2 regions of the Mangrovibacillus sp. Mu-81 genome follow, and region 1 is predicted to be linked to the other one. Evidence: riboswitches for the same ligand, from Rfam matches in the RefSeq annotation. Region 1 holds a riboswitch; the other holds the start of a gene.
The links. A riboswitch is a leader RNA that binds a small molecule or an ion and turns the genes downstream of it on or off. The one in region 1 is predicted to bind S-adenosylmethionine.
Positions count from the first base shown of each region.

Region 2: it holds a riboswitch for S-adenosylmethionine, as region 1 does, so the genes downstream of both, V6B33_RS10170 (methionine biosynthesis PLP-dependent protein) here and V6B33_RS04770 (O-acetylhomoserine aminocarboxypropyltransferase/cysteine synthase family protein) in region 1, are expected to answer to the same signal.

Region 1 covers NZ_JBAJHU010000002.1:207,158-217,040, reverse strand. Annotated here, with positions in the region: gene V6B33_RS04790 (hypothetical protein) at 1-232, shown strand, start outside; gene V6B33_RS04785 (peroxiredoxin family protein) at 225-806, shown strand; gene V6B33_RS04780 (DUF302 domain-containing protein) at 929-1,309, shown strand; gene V6B33_RS04775 (trans-sulfuration enzyme family protein) at 1,725-2,861, shown strand; SAM riboswitch class I at 2,948-3,071, shown strand; gene V6B33_RS04770 (O-acetylhomoserine aminocarboxypropyltransferase/cysteine synthase family protein) at 3,312-4,607, shown strand; gene metX (homoserine O-acetyltransferase MetX) at 4,723-5,805, shown strand; gene V6B33_RS04760 (S41 family peptidase) at 6,066-7,532, shown strand; gene V6B33_RS04755 (SDR family oxidoreductase) at 7,931-8,692, shown strand; gene V6B33_RS04750 (hypothetical protein) at 8,709-8,921, shown strand; gene V6B33_RS04745 (alpha/beta fold hydrolase) at 8,935-9,883, shown strand, end outside.
Region 2 covers NZ_JBAJHU010000003.1:611,988-621,870, forward strand. Annotated here, with positions in the region: gene V6B33_RS10160 (tryptophan--tRNA ligase) at 1-696, shown strand, start outside; gene V6B33_RS10165 (zinc-dependent alcohol dehydrogenase) at 756-1,889, opposite strand; SAM riboswitch class I at 2,127-2,230, shown strand; gene V6B33_RS10170 (methionine biosynthesis PLP-dependent protein) at 2,324-3,445, shown strand; gene metC (cystathionine beta-lyase) at 3,438-4,625, shown strand; gene V6B33_RS10180 (bifunctional homocysteine S-methyltransferase/methylenetetrahydrofolate reductase) at 4,641-6,491, shown strand; gene metH (methionine synthase) at 6,472-9,883, shown strand, end outside.

The DNA of each region.
Region 1 (9,883 bases):
TTTTAACAGTGTCCTGCTTCTCTTTTTGCTGAAAAAATTGGGCACTGAAGGAAAAAACGTATGGTCGATCCAGCTTCTCACAATTTTTACAATGATCCAATTTCTGATGAATTCCTTCGGAGGATTCCAAATAGATATGACACTACTGACGTACATCATTTTAGCCATCGTCCTGCTATTTTTACTCCGCGGGCGCAATATCATAGTACAGGGAGGAAACACCAGTGAATAAACGTAATTTCGCATTGGCCGTCGTGGCTCTCCTGATCGGAATCTTCCTAGTGAACGTCTTCCAGGATCAGCAGGAAAAAAAAGAAAGGGAAGAAGCGGCACAGCTTGCAGAGGAGTCAATGGACCTGTCGAATGCCGGGAGAGGTCTGGCAAAAGGCGACAGTGCACCGGACTTTGAACTCACGACGCTGGCAGGTGAAAAAGTGAAGCTTTCCGATTACGAAGGTCAAAAAGTGATCCTGAACTTCTGGGCGACATGGTGCCCGCCTTGTAAAGCGGAAATGCCGCATATGCAAAAATACTACGAAAAAAATGCAGACAAAGAAAATGTCGAAATCCTGGCGGTGAACCTGACAAGCATGGACGAAGGAAAAGACGCCGTCCAAGAATTCGTTGACGGCTACGAACTGACCTTCCCAATCCCGCTGGACGAAGACGGTGAAATCGGCGAAGAATACCGCGCCTTCACGATTCCGACCACCTACATGATCGACACTAATGGTCAAATCAGGCATAAAATCGTCGGTCCCATGAACGAAGACATGATGGATGAAATGGTCGAAGGAATGGACTGAGGCGTGAAAGCCCGACCCTCACCCTTGACGTTTAAATGATACTCCACGAGGTATATTAATAGTATGGGAATATTATTGTTGAAGACACTATGATGTGAGAGAAAATGAAGGAGGAGTACTGGATGTTTCATTACACAAAGGAAGTTTCGATGAATGTAAAGGAAGCAGCGGAGAAGGTGGAGGCTGCTCTGAAAGAAGAAAGCTTTGGTGTTCTATGGAATCTGGATCTTGCCGGGAAACTTAAAGACAAAGGCCTGGAATTCGATGAAGAAGTGCTCGTTCTGGAAGTGTGCAATCCCCATGAAGCGAAAAAAGTCCTCGAACAGAGCATGCTGGTTAGCTACTTCCTGCCGTGTAAGGTGACCGTCTACACAGAAAACGGCAAGACGAAAGTGGGCATGGCCAAACCAAGCAAACTGATCGAGCTCGTCGATCATGATGAACTGAAAACGCTCGCGCTCAATATTGAAAATCGCTTGATCGGTTGTTTGGAACGAGTGTAGATGATGGGCGAGGAACCTGCTGTGGAAATTGCGGCAGGTTTTTTGTTTTGAAATTGACATGATTCTATCATTTTTCTCTGTAAGATTAGGATAAATAAGTATTCGGCATGAAATTAAACAGTGAAATTGTACGGCTGAGATTAAGAATTGCGCTGCTTTACAGGATAATTGTGCCACTTTTTCAATAATTGCTCTGGTTACTAGATAATTGCTCCCCTTCCACAATATTTGAGCCGCATATGAATTTATTGCGCCGGATTCCAGATAATTGCGCAACTTGTCGAAAAATCTCCAAGCCTACAACCACATCCTCCAAAAAAATAATCCGACAACCGAAACATTTCTCTTCCTCACAATCTTCTGAATATGATACACTCTTCTAAAGCCAATTGATCTAAGAGGAAGGATGACAATCATGAAGTTCACAACAAAAGTCGTACATAGCCAGTTAAAAGGAACCGGGGATATCCGCAGCAAGACGACCCCGATCTACCAGACTTCCGCTTTTTCATTTCAATCACTGGAAGAGCTTGAAGGTTTCTATGAAGGAAAATCACCTTACCTCTACACGCGGACGGGGAATCCGAACACGGACGAACTAGGTCAGATGGTAGCTGCACTTGAAGGCGCGTCTGCCGGGGTTGCGACATCTTCAGGCTTGTCGGCGATTCTGGCTGCTGTACTTGCGGTTGTGAAATCCGGCGACCACATCGTAGCAGCTGAGGACCTGTATGGAGGCACCTTCCATATGCTGAAGGAAGAGTTGAAGGGGTTCGGAATCACGACAACTTTCGTCGACTTCACCAACCGTGAAGAAATTGAACACGCCATCACACCTCATACTAAACTGCTTTACAGCGAAACAGTCACCAATCCATTCATGAGGGTGGAAGACATCCCACAGTTGGTGGAGCTTGCCGAAAAACATCAGCTCAAAACGATCATCGATAACACATTCGCTACTCCATACTTGCGACAGCCTTATCTTGAAGGAGTCGATCTCGTTGCTCACAGTGCCACCAAATATATCGGTGGACACAGCGACATCACGGCAGGCGTCGTGACCGGGAAAGAAGACCTCGTAAAAAAAGCAAGGGAAAAAGTAGTCAACATGGGCTCCAATCTAAGTCCATTTGAAGCATGGCTGACTGCAAGAGGGGCAAAAACACTTGGCCTCCGCATGGGTGCGCAGGCCCATAACGCCGGCCAGCTCAGTGAAAACTTAAGAACGAATCAACACGTAAAACATGTATATTACCCGCATGATCTTTCTGAAAAAGGTAACGGAGCGATCGTGACCATCGAGCTAGATGCATCATGCGATATCAGTACATTCTTCAAATCTCTCGGCTGGATCAAAATCGTGCCGACCCTTGCAGGAGTGGAAACGACCGTCTCCTATCCGCTCGGCACTTCACATCGGGCACTGCCGAGAGAAGCACAGGAAAAATTGGGCATAAACACATATGTCGTGCGAATATCTTTAGGAATCGAAGACGCAGAGGACATCGTCACCCAATTCAACGAAGCAATCACAAAATGTATAAAATAATTAAAAAAATCAGAAAACACTCTTGACGTTGAGTGAAGATGCCTTTATAATTCATTTCAACGCACTACTTATTGACAACTTAATCGCTCTTATCCAGAGAGGCGGAGGGACTAGGCCCGATGAAGCCCGGCAACCTTCATGCTCGCAGGAAGTTCTGCGACTGCATGAAAAGGTGCTAATTCCTGCAGACATTTGTCTGAAAGATAAGAGGAGGACCGCCTATTAAATTAGACCCTCTTCTTAGGAAGGGGGTTTTTGATTTTTCCTCTTCTCTTAAAAAATTCCTAGAATGATTGCCGGGTCGGTGAAGGCAGCTCGCTACTCACTACTCACCATTTCGCAAGTCTGATGAATCCAAACCCGAAACCGCCAATCTGCAAGCATTCAAAACATTACTACGCAAAAAGTCAATGGAAAACCAACAAACCAAATTGCCAGGAGGAATTCATTATGACAAAATCATTCGATGTAGAAACGGTATTACTTCACGGGGGCCAGGAGCCCGATCCATCAACAGGTTCACGTGCGGTGCCGATTTACCAGACGACTTCATATGTATTTGATAACAGCGAACACGCTGCGAAATTATTCGGTCTTGAAGAGGAGGGGAATATTTACTCCCGTATCATGAATCCGACGGTCGATGTTCTTGAAAAGCGGATTGCCCTGCTGGAAGGCGGGATCGGCGCTCTCGGTGTTTCTTCCGGGATGGCTGCGATTTCGTTGTCCATCTTGAATATCGCTGGAGCAGGGGATGAAATCGTCGCTGCTACGAATCTATACGGCGGAACATACAACCTCTTCTCCACGACGCTTCCGAAGTACGGCATCAAGGTGCACTTCGTCGACCCGACCGATCCGGAGAACTTCCGGAACGCGATCACGCCGAAAACGAAGGCTGTTTTTGCCGAAACGATCGGAAATCCGAGCCTTCACGTTCTTGACATTGAAGCTGTTGCGAAAGTGGCGCATGACAACGAAATTCCACTGATCATCGATAACACATTCGCCACTCCGTATCTCACCAAGCCGATTGAATGGGGAGCGGACATTGTCATCCATTCCGCCACGAAATGGATTGGCGGCCACGGTACAGCGATCGGCGGACTCGTGGTCGACGGCGGCAAGTTTGACTGGAATAACAAGAAATTCCCGGGCTTTGTAGAAGAAGATCCAAGCTACAATGGAATCCGCTTTGGAATCGATGTCGGCGAAGCAGCTTTCATTACAAAATTAAGGGTCCAGCTGCTGCGTGACTTCGGGGCGTGCTTAAGCCCGCAAAACGCGTTCCTGCTCCTGCAGGGGCTTGAAACGCTGCACCTGCGAATCGAAAGACACACGGAAAACGCATTGAAAATCGCTGAGCACCTCAATCAGCACAGCGGTGTGGCGTGGGTGTCCTATCCAGGTCTCGAACAGCATCCGTCACATGCACTGGCTCAAAAATATCTGCCAAAAGGAGCAGGCTCGATCGTCGTCTTCGGCATCAAAGGCGGAAGGGATTCCGGACGCAAAGTCGTGGACAACATCACCCTCTGGTCACATGTGGCAAACGTGGGGGATGCAAAGTCACTCATCATCCATCCTGCTTCGACAACCCATCAGCAATTGAATGATCAGGAACTGCGTTCAACCGGTGTTACGGAAGAATTGGTACGCTTATCGGTCGGATTGGAGTCGGCTAAAGACCTGTTGGAAGACCTGGATCACGCGATCGAAGCGGCACTGGCTGCATCACCGGTATAATCCGGGCGATTTCAATGGCCACGCATTTGAAAATAAAAAATAGAACAATGGGGGGCGGACAGCTCAATCTGACCCTCTTCCCCCCCAATCACTCACCAAAAAAGGAGGCGACGGAATGGAGAACCCGCACACCAGTAACACACAATATGAAGTGAACTCCATTACGATCCCATCCCTGACCTTGGAATGCGGCAGCACGCTTGAACAGGTGGAGCTTGTGTATGAAAGGCTCGGCAGGACGGAAGGACCGGTCATCCTTATCTGTCACGCACTCACTGGCAATCACCTTGTAAAAGGGACGCCGGACTGCAAAGGGTGGTGGGACGGCCTCATAGGTCCCCATTCGTACTTGGATACTGACGAGTACACAATTCTTTCTTTTAACGTGCTGGGCGGCAACGACGGCAGCACCGGTCCGGCATCCATCAACCCCGCAACAGGGAAACCATTTGGCCGACAATTTCCGGACGTCACCGTAAGAGACATGGTCAACGCTCAATATCTTGCTCTGAAAGAACTGTCGATCGCTCATCTTCATGCAGTGGTCGGCGGTTCTTTGGGCGGAATGCAGGCATTGGAGTGGGGCATGATGTACCCATCCTTCGTCGACAAAGTATTCGCGCTTGCCGTCACACCAGCTCTCAGCGACTACGGGCTGGCATTTAATCATATCGGCATCCAGGCGATCGAATCGGATCCCGATTTTCAACACGGTCATTACCTGCCAGGCGCGGTCCTGAAAGGGTTGGAGATTGCGAGAATGGCCGGGATGGTCACGTACAGGACACCACGTCTTTTTGACGACCGCTTCAAGCGTGAAGAAACACAGTCTTCTTTTAAAGTTGAAAGTTATTTGAATTACCAGGGAAAGAAGCTTGCAAAGCGTTTCGATCCGAACAGTTACCTGACACTCCTGAAAGCCATGAATTCGCATGACTTGAGCAGGAACCGCGGATGCACGCTTGATGACATAGCGGGAAATTATCCAACTGAACTGATCACGGTCAGCTACGAAGGTGATTTGATTTACTCTCCCGAATATCTCGAAAGCTTCACACATCAGGTTCGGTCAGGAAGGCATTATTTTGTCTCCACTGCGTTTGGCCATGACGGTTTTCTGGTGGAATTCGAGAAATGGGGGAGCATGATTTCCTCCCATCTGAAACAATTTCAACCCAATCGCGTTGTGAACGGCTAAAGTATCATAACCCGTCCCCCTCCAACATATAGTTAAATAAGCAAAGACATCGCACCGCCTACAGCGCGTTTTTGTGTGGTGTCTTTTTCTTTGGATAAGAATCGCAGCGCTTTTCGTAGTGTCCGGCTGCTGAGCCATACTTTGGTGAAAAAAGGAGACAAGCAGTACTGCTGAATGATCCGGAAATGGACAATCAATCTTCAACCGATGGCAGCCGGCACTTTTCTTATCAGTCATGACAACAAGTTGGAGGGGGAAAAATGGAGTTGAGAGGCAGAAAGCTTATCATTGCAATTGTGATCAGCATGCTGATCGGGGCAGGCGGAATGTACGGAGGGGTCACCCTGTTTGATTTTACCGATTCAGGGGACGGGCTAACAGAGTTCAGCGGCAAAGGCGAAGTAAATGACAAGCTTCATAAAGTAGAAGTGGCGTATGATTTGATCAGTGAGAAATTTTTTCAGGATGTAAACAAAGGGGAGCTTGTGGAGGGCGCGATACAAGGGATGCTGAAGACCTTGAACGATCCCTACTCGGTCTATATGAACGCCGAAACAGCATCACAGTTTAATGACGCGCTCGATTCTTCCTTTGAAGGAATCGGGGCAGAAGTCACGATGATGGACGGGAAACTGGTCATCGTTGCCCCTTTTAAAAATTCGCCTGCAGAAGAAGCAGGTCTGAAACCGAATGACCGCATCGTCAAAATCGACGGCAGCAGCATCGACGGCCTGGATCTGTATGAAGCCACTCTTAAGATAAGAGGAAAAAAGGGCACCAAAGTGAAACTGGAAGTGCTGAGGGAAGGCGTGTCGGATCCGATTGAAGTCGCCGTCAAAAGGGACGATATACCGGTCGAAACTGTCCATTCGGATGTGAAAAAAGTGAACGGGGTCACCGCCGGATATATCCAGATCACCACATTCTCTGAAAATACCGCAGTCGATTTTAAAAAGCAGCTGGCAGAACTTGAAAAGAAAAACGTGAAAGGACTCGTGATCGATGTCCGCGGCAACCCGGGCGGTCTGCTGTCTAGCGTCGAACAGATCCTTCAGGAGTTTGTAACAGGCAAGAAGCCTTACATCCAGATCCAGGAACGCAGCGGGGAAGTCATGAAATCCTTCTCCAGCAACAAAAAGAAAAAAGCCTATCCGGTTGTCGTCCTGATCGACGAGGGCAGCGCATCGGCATCAGAAATCCTCGCCGGGGCACTGAAGGAAACGGAAGGATACCCGCTGATCGGTACGAAGAGCTTCGGAAAAGGCACGGTCCAGCAAGCCGTTCCGATGGGTGACGGCAGCAACATCAAGCTGACCATGTACAAGTGGCTCACCCCGAACGGGAACTGGATTCACAAGAAGGGGATCATGCCGGATATCCCGGTCAAACAACCGGCCTACTATTACGCCCATCCTCTTCAACTCGACAAGCCGCTAAAGCCGGAAATGAATAACGACCAAGTGAAAAACGCACAGGAAATGCTGAAAGGCCTCGGATTCATGCTCGACCGTTCAGACGGCTATTACAGCAAGAAAACAGAACAGGCCGTCAAAGAATTCCAAATCCAGCAAGGTCTCGACGCAAACGGGGTCATCGATGCAAAAACAGCCGAACACCTGCAGGCCGAAATCTACCAGCAAGTCCAAAACGAAAAGAACGACCTCCAGCTCCAATCCGCAATCGAATACGTAAACCGCATTGCAAAGGCCGGGGCTCAAACCGAGTAACCAGAATCAAGACCGCTTCCTATACAGGAGGCGGTCTGTTTCTTTTGGGGGAGATTGGAGTGAGGCATTAGAGTGTACCTGGTACATAGTGAGTTTAGTGTACCTGGTACACAAACCGGTTATTGTACCAGGTACAAAGTCGGCTAATGGTGCCTGGTACAAATCCTTTAGATTGTGCCAGGCACCAACCCGCGCATCGAGCCAGGCTCAAACCGGCACAAACGAGCCAGGCTCAAAACCACCAAACCAAGCCAGGCACCATCCCCTCACAATCCACCGCATTCACCCCCACAGGCAAATCAATCAATTCTACTATTTCCCCTGAATTCATGCACTGTTTTTCCAGCAAAATCTATTATATAAAGTGAGACATATTTAATAGAAAGGAGGAGAATATCGTGTTTGATATAAGAGAGAAAGTGGCGATTGTGACCGGCGGCGGACGGGGTCTCGGGAAAGTGATGGCGCTTGCGCTGGGTGAAGCTGGTGCTCATGTTGTCGTTTGCTCGAGAAATCTTTCAGCATGTGAGGAAGTGAGGGATTCACTGCTGGAGCTGGGGGTGAGGTCTCTCGCTTTAGCTTGTGACGTCACGAATAAAGAAGATGTGGTCAACGTAGTGGAAGAGACGGTGAGAGAGTTTGGCAGGATTGATATTTTAATCAATAATAGCGGCACTTCATGGGCGGGACCGTTTGTAGATGTGCCTCCCGATAAGTGGGACAAGGTCATGGAAGTGAATGTGAAGGGGACTTTCATGTTTTCGCAGGAAGTAGCGAAGGTCATGATCAGGCAGCAAACCGGAAAGATCATCAATATCGCTTCGGTGACCGGGTTTGGAGGGACGGATCCCCGATTGATGGATACGGTTCCTTACAACGCGAGTAAAGGAGCGGTCATTACGTTAACGAAGGACCTTGCCGTAAAACTCGCCCGGCATAATATTCAGGTGAACGCGATTGCACCGGGATTCTTTCCTACTAAAATCACGAAGCAGCTTTTTGAACAGCAGGGGGCAGCAATCATGCAGAAGATTCCTGCGAATCGATTCGGAGAAGGGGAAGATTTGAAAGGGATTGCGGTTTTTCTTTCCTCGTCTGCTTCTCAGTATGTGAATGGCCACATTTTAATCGTGGACGGCGGGATATCCGCAATGGCATAAAAAGGAGATTTGTAAAATGGATGAATGGTATAGAGAAATAAAGCGTGCAGGGACGAAGGCAGAGTTGGAAATCAATCAGGCAATCAAAGCAGAAATCAATCAGAGAGAATATGTGACTGCTTTTAAAGAATTAATGGAATCGATCATGGGGATTATCGAAATCCTGGGTCACGTGCTGATGTTTTTGAAATTTCTCAATCAAAGGACCTTGATCGAAAACGTCATATGAGGGAGGTGAAGCTATGGAAGATAATCTGGAATATAACAAAGAATTGGAACGCTGGATAGGGTTTATTAAAACGATCATGATGAATGAAGAATGGAAACCGAATTACCCGCGGGAGGCTATTTGGAAGAAGGGAAGCAGCACGCTCTGGCATTATCCGCCCGGGGAGCCGAACGGCCGGATTCCTCTGTTCCTTCTGTATTCACATATAAACAAACCGGGCATTCTTGATTTGACGAAGGAATACAGCATGATAGGACAGTTTCTAAAGGAAGGCTACGATGTCTATCTCTATGAATTCGGAGAGCCCTCTTTGGAGGATCGCTCCATCGGTCTAGAGAACTATCTGTTTGAGTATATTGACGGTGCCATCCAACAGACGATCCAGCATAGCGGACAAGCTCAGCTTTCGCTTGCCGGCTTCTGTCTCGGTGGCACGCTCGCAGCCATGTATGCCTCTTTGCGGGCGGACATTGTAAAAAATCTCCTGCTCTTCGTCACACCGATCGACTTTCAAACCATTCCGGAATTAAGCGAATGGATCAAAGCTATGAAAAATGGGGAGTTGGATGTTAAACCGCTGATCGAAAGCATGGGAACGATCCCAAGTGTGCTGGTGAAAGCTGGGATGCGCCTGTTGACTTCACCGATCTACTTATCACCTTATCTCTCTCTGTTGACGAAATCTTACGATTCTGAACACACATACTATTGGTATCGTTTCAACCAATGGACCAATGATCATATACCGATGACAGGTGCATTTGCATTGGATTTACTAGAGTTATTCGTAAAGAGGAACGTGTTGGTGAACGGCGGCTTTGAACTGGGAGGGAAACGGATTGACTTGAAAAATATCTCGTCGAATATATTCATGATTTCATCCCAATACGATCATATGGTTCCTGCCGACATTTCTTCCCCGCTGCTGAAAATCGTTTCCAGCCTCGACAAACATTTGGAAG
Region 2 (9,883 bases), on a different contig from region 1:
GGATTGATGAACCGGGCACATGCATATAAATCCATTGTCGAGGAAAATATCGAGATTGGAAGAGAGGCTGATACAGGAGTGAATATGGGGTTGTTTACGTATCCGATCTTGATGGCTGCGGATATCCTGCTCTTCCAAACTGAAATTGTTCCTGTGGGCAGGGATCAAATTCAGCATGTTGAAATCGCAAGGGACATCGTTGAAAGCTTTAATCATACCTACGGTGACACATTCACACTTCCTCAGTATGTCATTGAAAAAGAAACCGCTGTGCTCCCGGGATTGGATGGACGCAAGATGAGTAAAAGCTATAACAATACCATCCCATTATTCGAGGAACCGAAAAAGCTGCAAAAACTCATAAATAAGATCAAGACAGATTCCAGCCCGCCTGGAGCGCCGAAGGATCCGGATGCATCTGTAATATACTCGTTATATAAAGAATTTGCGACAGACATACAAACCTCAGAAATGAGAAATCGCTTCCTGTCGGGAATTTCATGGGGAGAAGCCAAGAAAGAGCTTTTTGATGTTATGAATGTGTATTTGGAGGAGCCGCGTGACAGATACAATGAGTTGATGGCATCTCCTGAAAAGCTTAATGAAGTTTTACTGCAGGGTGCAGAAAAAGCAAGAAAGAAAACCCGTCCACTTTTGCAAGAGGTGAAAAGGAAAATCGGAATCCTTCATTCTTGAAGAAGAATATAAAAAAGCTGCCATCCCAAGTGATATGGCAGCTTTTCTAATCAAAATTATTATGGTTTTAAAATCACTTTAATATTGCCGTCCGCTTTCTCATCAAAAATATCATAACCCTTTGCCGCCTCTTCAAGTGGTAAACGATGAGTGATGATATCGGTAGGGTCAAATTCGTTGTTTTCTATCATATCATACAATTTAGGCATAAGATGTATGACAGGAGCCTGCCCCATTTTGATGGAGACATTTCTGCTGAAGAAGTCGCCTAAGGGAAAACGGTTTGCCTCCGTCCCATAAACACCTGTCAATTGCACTGTACCGAATTTTCTGACAGCTTGTGAGGCGGTTTTAATTGGACTGATGGTTCCGAATTGATTATCGAAATCTGATCCTAATGTCTCTTCGGGAGGGACGGTACCATCCATTCCTACACAGTCAATGACCACATCAGCGCCTCCTTTAGTAAATTCGTGAAGGACAGATCCGATGTCAGGGGTTTCTTTGAAATTGTATATTTCAGCACTGTTTGTGCGTTTAGCATGATCCAGGCGGTGCTCAACCTGATCAACAGCAATGACTCGATCGGCGCCTTTTAATTTGGCAAACTTTTGAGCCATCAGTCCTATCGGGCCGCTCCCAAGAACAATGACAGTATCCCCTTCTTTTACCCCGCTGTTTTCAACGCTCCAATAAGCTGTAGGTATGACATCCGAAAGGAAGAGGACACTTTCGTCATCGAGGTTACTGGTCTCGGGTACTTTAAATGATGTAAAGTCAGCATAAGGCACTCGAAGATATTCTGCCTGTCCGCCCGGATAACCTCCCATCATTTCAGTAAATCCAAACAGACCTCCTATTTCTCCATGGGGATTGGAATCATCACACTGACTTTCCATCTGATTCTTGCAGAAGAAACACTCTCCACAGCCGATATTGAAAGGGATGACGACACGGTCCCCTTTTTTAAGACTTTTCACTTCGGAACCTGCTTCCTCGACAATCCCCATTGGCTCGTGTCCCACGACATAATCTTGTTGAGGTTCTATCCCGCCGTGGTATAGGTGAAGGTCAGAACCGCATATCCCACTTGCTGTGATTCGCACAATCATGTCTGTAGCTTCCTGGATATCAGGTGTTTCAACTTCTTTGACCATCATCTTTTCTTTCCCTTGGAACGTTACGCCCTTCATAACTGATCACATCCTATTCTAGTATTTATATACATATAGACTTGATGTTGATGAATTAAACATTTGTTTGTTTAACAGTCCATCAATATTTAACAAACTCATCAAATCAATAACTGCTTAAAGCATTAAAAATGACAAAGTATTCATAATTTTCATTGACAATTAATAAAGTATGGTGTAAGTTATGAAGAAGTTATTTCAGTAAAGTGATTGCTGGATTTAATAAAACCAAATAGATTCTTATCCAGAGAGGTAGAGGGACTGGCCCTGTGACACCTCAGCAACCAGCATGGCGCATGGTGCTAATTCCAGCAAGTTGTAATCAACTTGAACGATAAGAGGGAGAATGAACGATAGAAGCCTTCTTATTTTGATAAGAGGGCTTTTTGTTTTTTACCCCTTTTCGTGTAAAAAAGAGAAAAGGAGCTGCAAAGTTGAAAAAACATATCGATACAATTCTCGTTCAATCCGGAAATCGTACGGACGCAGGCACAGGGGCCATCAGCCCCGCCATTCATTTGTCAACAGCATATGAACACAAGGCTATCGGACAATCAACAGGATTTGATTATTCCCGAACTGGAAATCCTACCAGGTCCATAGTAGAAGATACACTTGCTAAGCTGGAAGAAGGACATAGGGCTTTGGCATTCAGTTCGGGGATGGCAGCCATTCAAGCTGTTCTGAGTCTATTCACAACAGGCGATGAATTGATTGTTTCCCAAGATCTATACGGGGGCAGCTATCGTTTATTTCTTCAGTTTGAAAAACAATATGGAATCAGGTTTCATTTCGTGGATATGCATGATGATAGCCGGATTACAGAAAAGTTGAATGGTAGAACAAAAGCGATATTTCTTGAGACGCCAACTAATCCGTTGATGAATGAAACCAGTATTTCAGCCGTTTCCTCCATTGCTCAAGGTCATAACCTGCTGCTGATCGTGGACAACACGTTTTATACCCCGATTCTGCAAAAGCCGATTACAGAAGGGGCGGATATCGTCGTTCACAGTGCTACGAAATATTTAGGCGGTCACAATGATGTCCTTGCAGGGGCGGCCATCGTTAATAGTGAGGAATTGGGTGAGAAGCTCTTCATCATTCAGAATTCCATCGGTGCCGTCCTTTCCCCTTTTGACAGCTGGCTGCTTCTTCGAGGCATGAAAACACTAAGTATAAGAATGGCTCAGCATGAAAAAAATGCAAGGGTAATTTCAGAATACCTGAAGAATCATGATTGTGTGAGTGATGTGCTGTATACCGGCAGAGGCGGGATGCTGTCATTCCGGATTACAAGGGAAGAATGGGTTGGTCCATTTCTGCAGAAACTCAAAGTCATCACGTTTGCTGAAAGTCTTGGAGGGGTTGAAAGTTTCATTACGTATCCGGCTGCACAGACACATGCAGATATACCTGTAATGGAAAGGAATAGGCTGGGAATTTGTAATCGGCTGTTGAGATTTTCAGTTGGCATTGAGCATGTGGATGATATCATTTCGGACTTAGAGAATGTATTTAATCAGTTAAGAGGAGAGGCGATTATTCATGGGTAAAAAAACATATTCACGGCAAACTTCCCTGCTTCACTCTCACGGATATGATGCTCATACTGGAGCGGTTTCTACACCTGTCTATCACGCTACCACTTTTCATCAGAGTAATTTCGATCAGTTTGGCGCCTATGATTACAGTCGTTCAGGAAACCCTACCAGAGAAACGTTGGAAGAGACGATCGCTGAACTGGAAGGCGGTGTAAGAGGCTTTGCATTTTCATCAGGCATGGCTGCGATTTCCACAAGTTTCCTGATCCTTTCCAAGGGGGACCATGTTCTTATTTCGGAAGAAGTATATGGAGGCACTTACCGATTGATTACAGAGGTATTAAACCGGTTTGGTATTCAGTATTCCTTTGTTGATATGAGGGATCTTCATGAAGTTGCCCGTTCGATCAGACCAAATACGAAAGTGATTTATATTGAAACTCCTTCTAATCCATTGCTGAACATAACTGACATTGAAGGAATTGTGAAACTGGCCAAAGCAAATGATTGCTACACATTTTTAGATAATACGTTTATGACCCCGCTGCTGCAGAGACCTTTGTCACTTGGTATTGATGTAGTATTGCACAGCGCGACCAAGTTTCTGGCTGGTCACAGTGACGTCCTTGCGGGACTCGCGGTGACTGGAAACGAATTACTTGCAGAAAAGCTTGCTTTCTTACAAAACTCATTTGGTGCTGTACTTGGGCCGCAGGACAGCTGGCTATTATTAAGGGGATTGAAGACCCTGCATGTCCGGCTTAAACAATCTTCAGAAAGCGCATATAAAATCTCCCGATTCCTGGAGACGAGAGAAGAAGTAGAGGAAGTGTATTATCCGGGATTAAGCTATCACAAAGGACACGAGATCCATGTTCGCCAGGCAGAAGGGCCGGGTGCTGTGTTATCTTTCCGCTTAAAAAGTGAAGTTGAAGTCAGAAGATTGAGTAAAGCAGTGAAGATTCCCGTATTTGCTGTTAGCCTTGGAGCTGTTGAATCCATTCTTTCTTACCCGGCAAAGATGTCACATGCATCCATGCCGCAGCCGGAAAGGGAGCGGCGCGGGATTACAGACGGCCTCTTGAGGTTATCGGTTGGACTGGAAGACACAAACGAGTTAATTGAAGATCTTAAGCAGGGATTGAATTCAATCAAGATAGAATCGATTCATGATAAAATCATCCACTTGTGAAGAAGGAGGGATAATGTGAAACCGCTCATACAATCGATAAAAGAGAAAATTTTGATAGCTGATGGAGCCATGGGGACTTTATTGTATTCATACGGTGTGGATCGATGTTTCGAGGAATTAAACCTTTCCCACCCGGATGAAGTCTTCAAGGTTCATAGAGATTATATAGATGCAGGGGCGGATATCATCCAGACCAATACGTATGGCGCAAACTATGAAAAACTTTCGAGGTACGGATTGGAGGACTCAGTCAAGGAAATAAATACTGCAGCAGTAAGGCTTGCTAAAAAGGCAGCAGGTGACCAAACCTATGTTGCAGGGACCATTGGTGGAATCAGGGCGATAAAACAGAATATATCTCTTGAGGAAATCAAACGAAGTTTCCGTGAACAGCTATACTGTCTGCTGCTTGAAGGAGTCGATGGAATCCTCCTTGAAACGTATTATGATTTTGAGGAGTTGTCGACAGTCGTTAAGATCGCCAAACGGGAAACAGACCTGCCAGTCATCGCGCAGGTATCGATGCATGAACCGGGAGTACTTCAAAACGGTATGAACGTAAATACTGCGCTTCGGGAGCTGGAAAACCTCGGGGCGGATGTTGTAGGGATCAATTGCAGGATGGGTCCGTATCATATGGTTTCCTCCTTGGAAGAAGTACCAATCCCAAACAATGCATTTCTATCAGTCTATCCGAACGCAAGTCTGCCGAATTATGAAGAGGGGAGATTCTATTATTCTGCAGAACCGGAATATTTCGGGAGGATAAGCAATGACCTCAGGAAACAGGGTGCAAGGATAATAGGTGGATGCTGCGGGACCACACCCGAACATATCCGGGCAGTATCAAAGAATTTGTCCAGCAGAGTTCCGGTTACGGATAAAGAGGTAAAAACAAAAAGATGTGTACAGATTACTTCACCCCCTTTAAAAGATAAATTGATTCATCAGAAAGTAAAAGAAAAGAGAACGGTGATTGTCGAGCTCGATCCCCCAAAGCACCTCGATACCAGTCTATTTTTTCAAGGGGTAAAAGCGTTAAAGAAGGAAGGCATTGATGCCGTCACACTTGCAGACAATCCTTTGGCTTCCCCGAGGATCGGAAATGATGCGATTGGGACGATGGTCAAGGAAAGATACGATCTTACGCCGCTCGTACATATCACATGCCGGGACCGTAATTTGATCGGCCTTCAATCCCACTTGATGGGGCTCTGCACGCTGGGGATTCACAATATATTGGCCATTACGGGGGATCCTGCAAAAATAGGGGATTTTCCCGGCGCAGCTTCCGTCTACGACCTTTCTAGTCTGGAATTGATTGAATTGATCAAGCAGAATAATGAAGGAATATCATTCTCCGGTAAATCACTCCGGCAAAAAACACAGTTCTCGGTTGGAGCTGCATTCAATCCGAATTTCAGACATCTGGATGCATCAGTAAAACGACTCGAGAGGAAAATTGAATCAGGAGCGGATTATTTCATATCTCAGCCGGTATTTGGTGTAGAAGAGATGTACCAAATCCATGAAGCGACCAGGCATTTAAATACGCCGATTTTCATCGGAATCATGCCTTTATTGAGTTCCAGGAATGCAGAGTTCCTTCACCATGAAGTACCTGGCATCAAAGTCCCGGTGGAAACGAGAGAAAGGATGAAAAATGCAGGTACCGACCCCGTTCATACAAGGGCAGCGGGAATGGGAATTGCCAAAGAGCTATTGGATTCAGCTCTTGAATTATTTAACGGAATCTACCTGATCACCCCGTTTGTCCGATACGATATGAGTATAGAATTACTTCAGTATATGAAAGAAAAAGCCGGGAAAGAAATGGAGGCTCCATATGGGCAGCACATTATTTGAAGAACAGCTCAGAAAGAAAATACTCGTCCTCGACGGGGCTATGGGAACAATGCTTCAAGAGGCGGGCTTAACACCAGAAGACTTCGGTGGAGAGGAGCTGGACGGGTGCAACGAACATCTTGTCATCACTGCGCCGGAAGTCATTTACAATATCCATTGTGAATATTTACAGGCAGGCGCTGATGTGGTAGAGACAAACACATTCGGAGGCACCCCTATTGTACTTGAGGAATATGGATTAGGTACCCAAGCTTATGAAATAAATAAAACTGCGGCAGAAATAGCAAGAAAAGCGGTAAAATCCTTTACGACTCCCGAATGGCCAAGGTTTGTAGCCGGATCAATGGGACCGACTACCAAAACGTTATCGGTCACAGGTGGAATCAGTTTCGACGCATTGTCCGATAATTACCGCATACAGGCGAAGGGACTGCTGGATGGAGATGTAGATGTACTGTTGCTGGAGACCAGTCAGGATGCGTTGAATGTCAAAGCAGCAAACCTTGGTATCCAGGCTGCGTTCGCAGAAACCGGCAAGGAGGTCCCTATCCTTTTATCAGGCACAATAGAACCGATGGGTACGACACTGGCAGGACAGAACATCGAAGCATTTTATTTATCATTGGAACATCTGAACCCTCTGGCAGTCGGGTTGAACTGTGCGACAGGACCTGAATTCATGCGGGATCATCTGCGTTCACTATCAAATTTAGCGACGACATTTGTCAGCTGTTATCCGAATGCCGGACTGCCTGATGAGGAAGGGAACTATAATGAAACCCCGGAATCACTCAGTCTGAAAATGAAAGGGTTCCTTGAAAAAGGGTGGCTGAACTTGGTTGGTGGCTGTTGCGGGACGACTCCAGATCATATAAGGGCATTATCCGAGCTGGTAAAAGGATATATTCCAAGAGTTCCGAACAACTCACATGCTCACGCTGTCTCGGGTATTGAACCGTTTTTATACGATGACAAGGATAACCGCCCTATATTGGTAGGCGAACGGACGAATGTAATCGGCTCCAGGAAGTTCAAGAGACTGATTGCTGAGAATAAAATTGAAAAAGCATCGGAAATCGCAAGATCACAGGTGAAAAATGGTGCACAGGTCATCGATATTTGTGTTGCAGATCCTGACAGAGAAGAAGCGGAAGATATGGATACATTCATACAGGAAGTTGTGAAAAAAGTGAAAGTTCCTCTTGTCATCGATACAACCGATGAAGAAGTTCTGGAGGCAGCTTTGAAATATTCACAGGGTAAGGTAATTATCAACTCCATTAATTTAGAGGATGGGGAAGAACGGTTCGAAAAGATTTCCCCGCTCATTAAGAAATACGGTGCTGCAGTTGTAGTAGGAACCATCGATGAAAAAGGAATGGGAGTGACAATACAAAGGAAGGTTGATATTGCTCTCAGGTCGCATCAGCTGTTAACGGAAAAATACGGAATCGCTCCCCAGGATATCATTTTTGATCCACTCGTTTTTCCGGTAGGCACAGGTGATGAACAATATATAGGTTCTGCAAATGCAACGGTTGAAGGAATTAAGAGAATCAAGGAATTACTGCCTGAGTGCCCTCATATACTTGGGATCAGCAATGTTTCTTTCGGTCTTCCTCCAGTGGGAAGAGAAGTGCTGAATGCCGTATTTTTATATCATTGCACCAAAGCAGGACTTGATTACGCGATCGTGAATACAGAGAAACTCGAACGGTTTGCCTCCATCCCTCGTGAAGAAGTAGAGCAGGCAGAAAGGCTTCTGTTTGAAACCACGGATGTGGCGCTTGCTTCTTTCACAGAGTTCTACAGAGGGAAGAAGAAGGAATTGAAGGTACCTGTTAATACAATGACTCTCGAAGAACGGCTGGCGCATTATGTCGTCGAAGGCACAAAAGAAGGGTTGATACCTGACCTTGAACTGGCTTTAAAACAATACAATGCCCCCTTGGAGATCATAAACGGTCCATTAATGGAGGGAATGAGCGAAGTCGGACGATTATTTAATGATAATCAGCTGATCGTAGCGGAAGTGCTGCAAAGTGCTGAGGTCATGAAAGCATCAGTAGCTCATCTGGAGCCGCATATGGAACAGAATGAAACATCTTCAACCAAAGGGAAAGTAATCCTTGCTACGGTTAAAGGAGATGTCCATGATATCGGAAAGAATCTGGTAGACATTATTCTGAGTAATAATGGGTATGACGTGAAAGATTTGGGAATTAAAGTGACCCCTCAGGAATTGATTGAAGTGATTAGAGCGGAAAAGCCAGATATTGTGGGGCTTTCAGGTCTCCTGGTAAAATCCGCACAACAGATGGTCATTACAGCACAAGATCTAAGACAATCGGACATTTCTGTTCCAATCGTTGTAGGAGGTGCAGCCCTGACCAGAAAATTCACATCTTCAAAAATTGCCAAGGAATATGAAGGGCTCGTTCTGTATGCCAAAGATGCCATGGATGGATTAAGCATCATCAACGGTGTCCGGGATGAAAGGACCCGTAAGAAATTGGAGGAAGAAAGCCGACAGAGACTCAATGAAGTCAAACTCACTACAGAAAAGGAAACAAGGAATGATGCATCGGTTACGGTAAAGGTCCGGTCGAAAGTATCTAAAGATGTGCAAGTACATGTTCCACCTGATTTAAAGCCGCATACCATTAAAGACTTTTCTTTGGATCAAATACAACCCTATATTAATCAGCAAATGCTGCTGGGTCATCACCTCGGGATCAAAGGGAAAGTCTCAAGGCTGCTCCAGGAGAAAGATGAACGGACACTGCGAATAAAGAAAGTAACCGATCATTTATTTGAGAAAGCAAGAACAAATGGGCTGATTCACGCTGCAGCACTGTATCGTTTTTTCCCGGCTCAATCTGACGGGGACGATGTCGTCATTTACGACCCAAATCACAAAACGAGAGAAATTGAACGATTTCATTTTCCAAGACAAGTTAACAACCAGCATCTCTGTTTGGCAGATTATCTGCGCCCTGTCGGAAGCGGTGAAATGGATTACGTAGGGTTCTTTGCAGTGACAGCCGGCAGACGAATCAGAGAATGGGCGGCATCATTAAAACAAGAAGGGAAATTTCTTGAGAGTCATGCCATCCAGGCATTAGCGCTTGAGACTGCTGAAGGACTCGCTGAGCGTGTTCATGAAATGATGAGAAGCCGGTGGGGATTCCCGGATCCGGTTGACTTTACAATGCAGGACAGATTTCGAACAAAATACCAGGGACAGCGATTTTCCTTCGGATATCCCGCTTGCCCGGAACTGGATGACCAGCAGAAACTTTTCGGACTTTTACAACCTGAAGGAATTGGCATAGAATTGACGGAAGGATGTATGATGGAACCTGAAGCATCCGTTACAGCAATGGTATTTG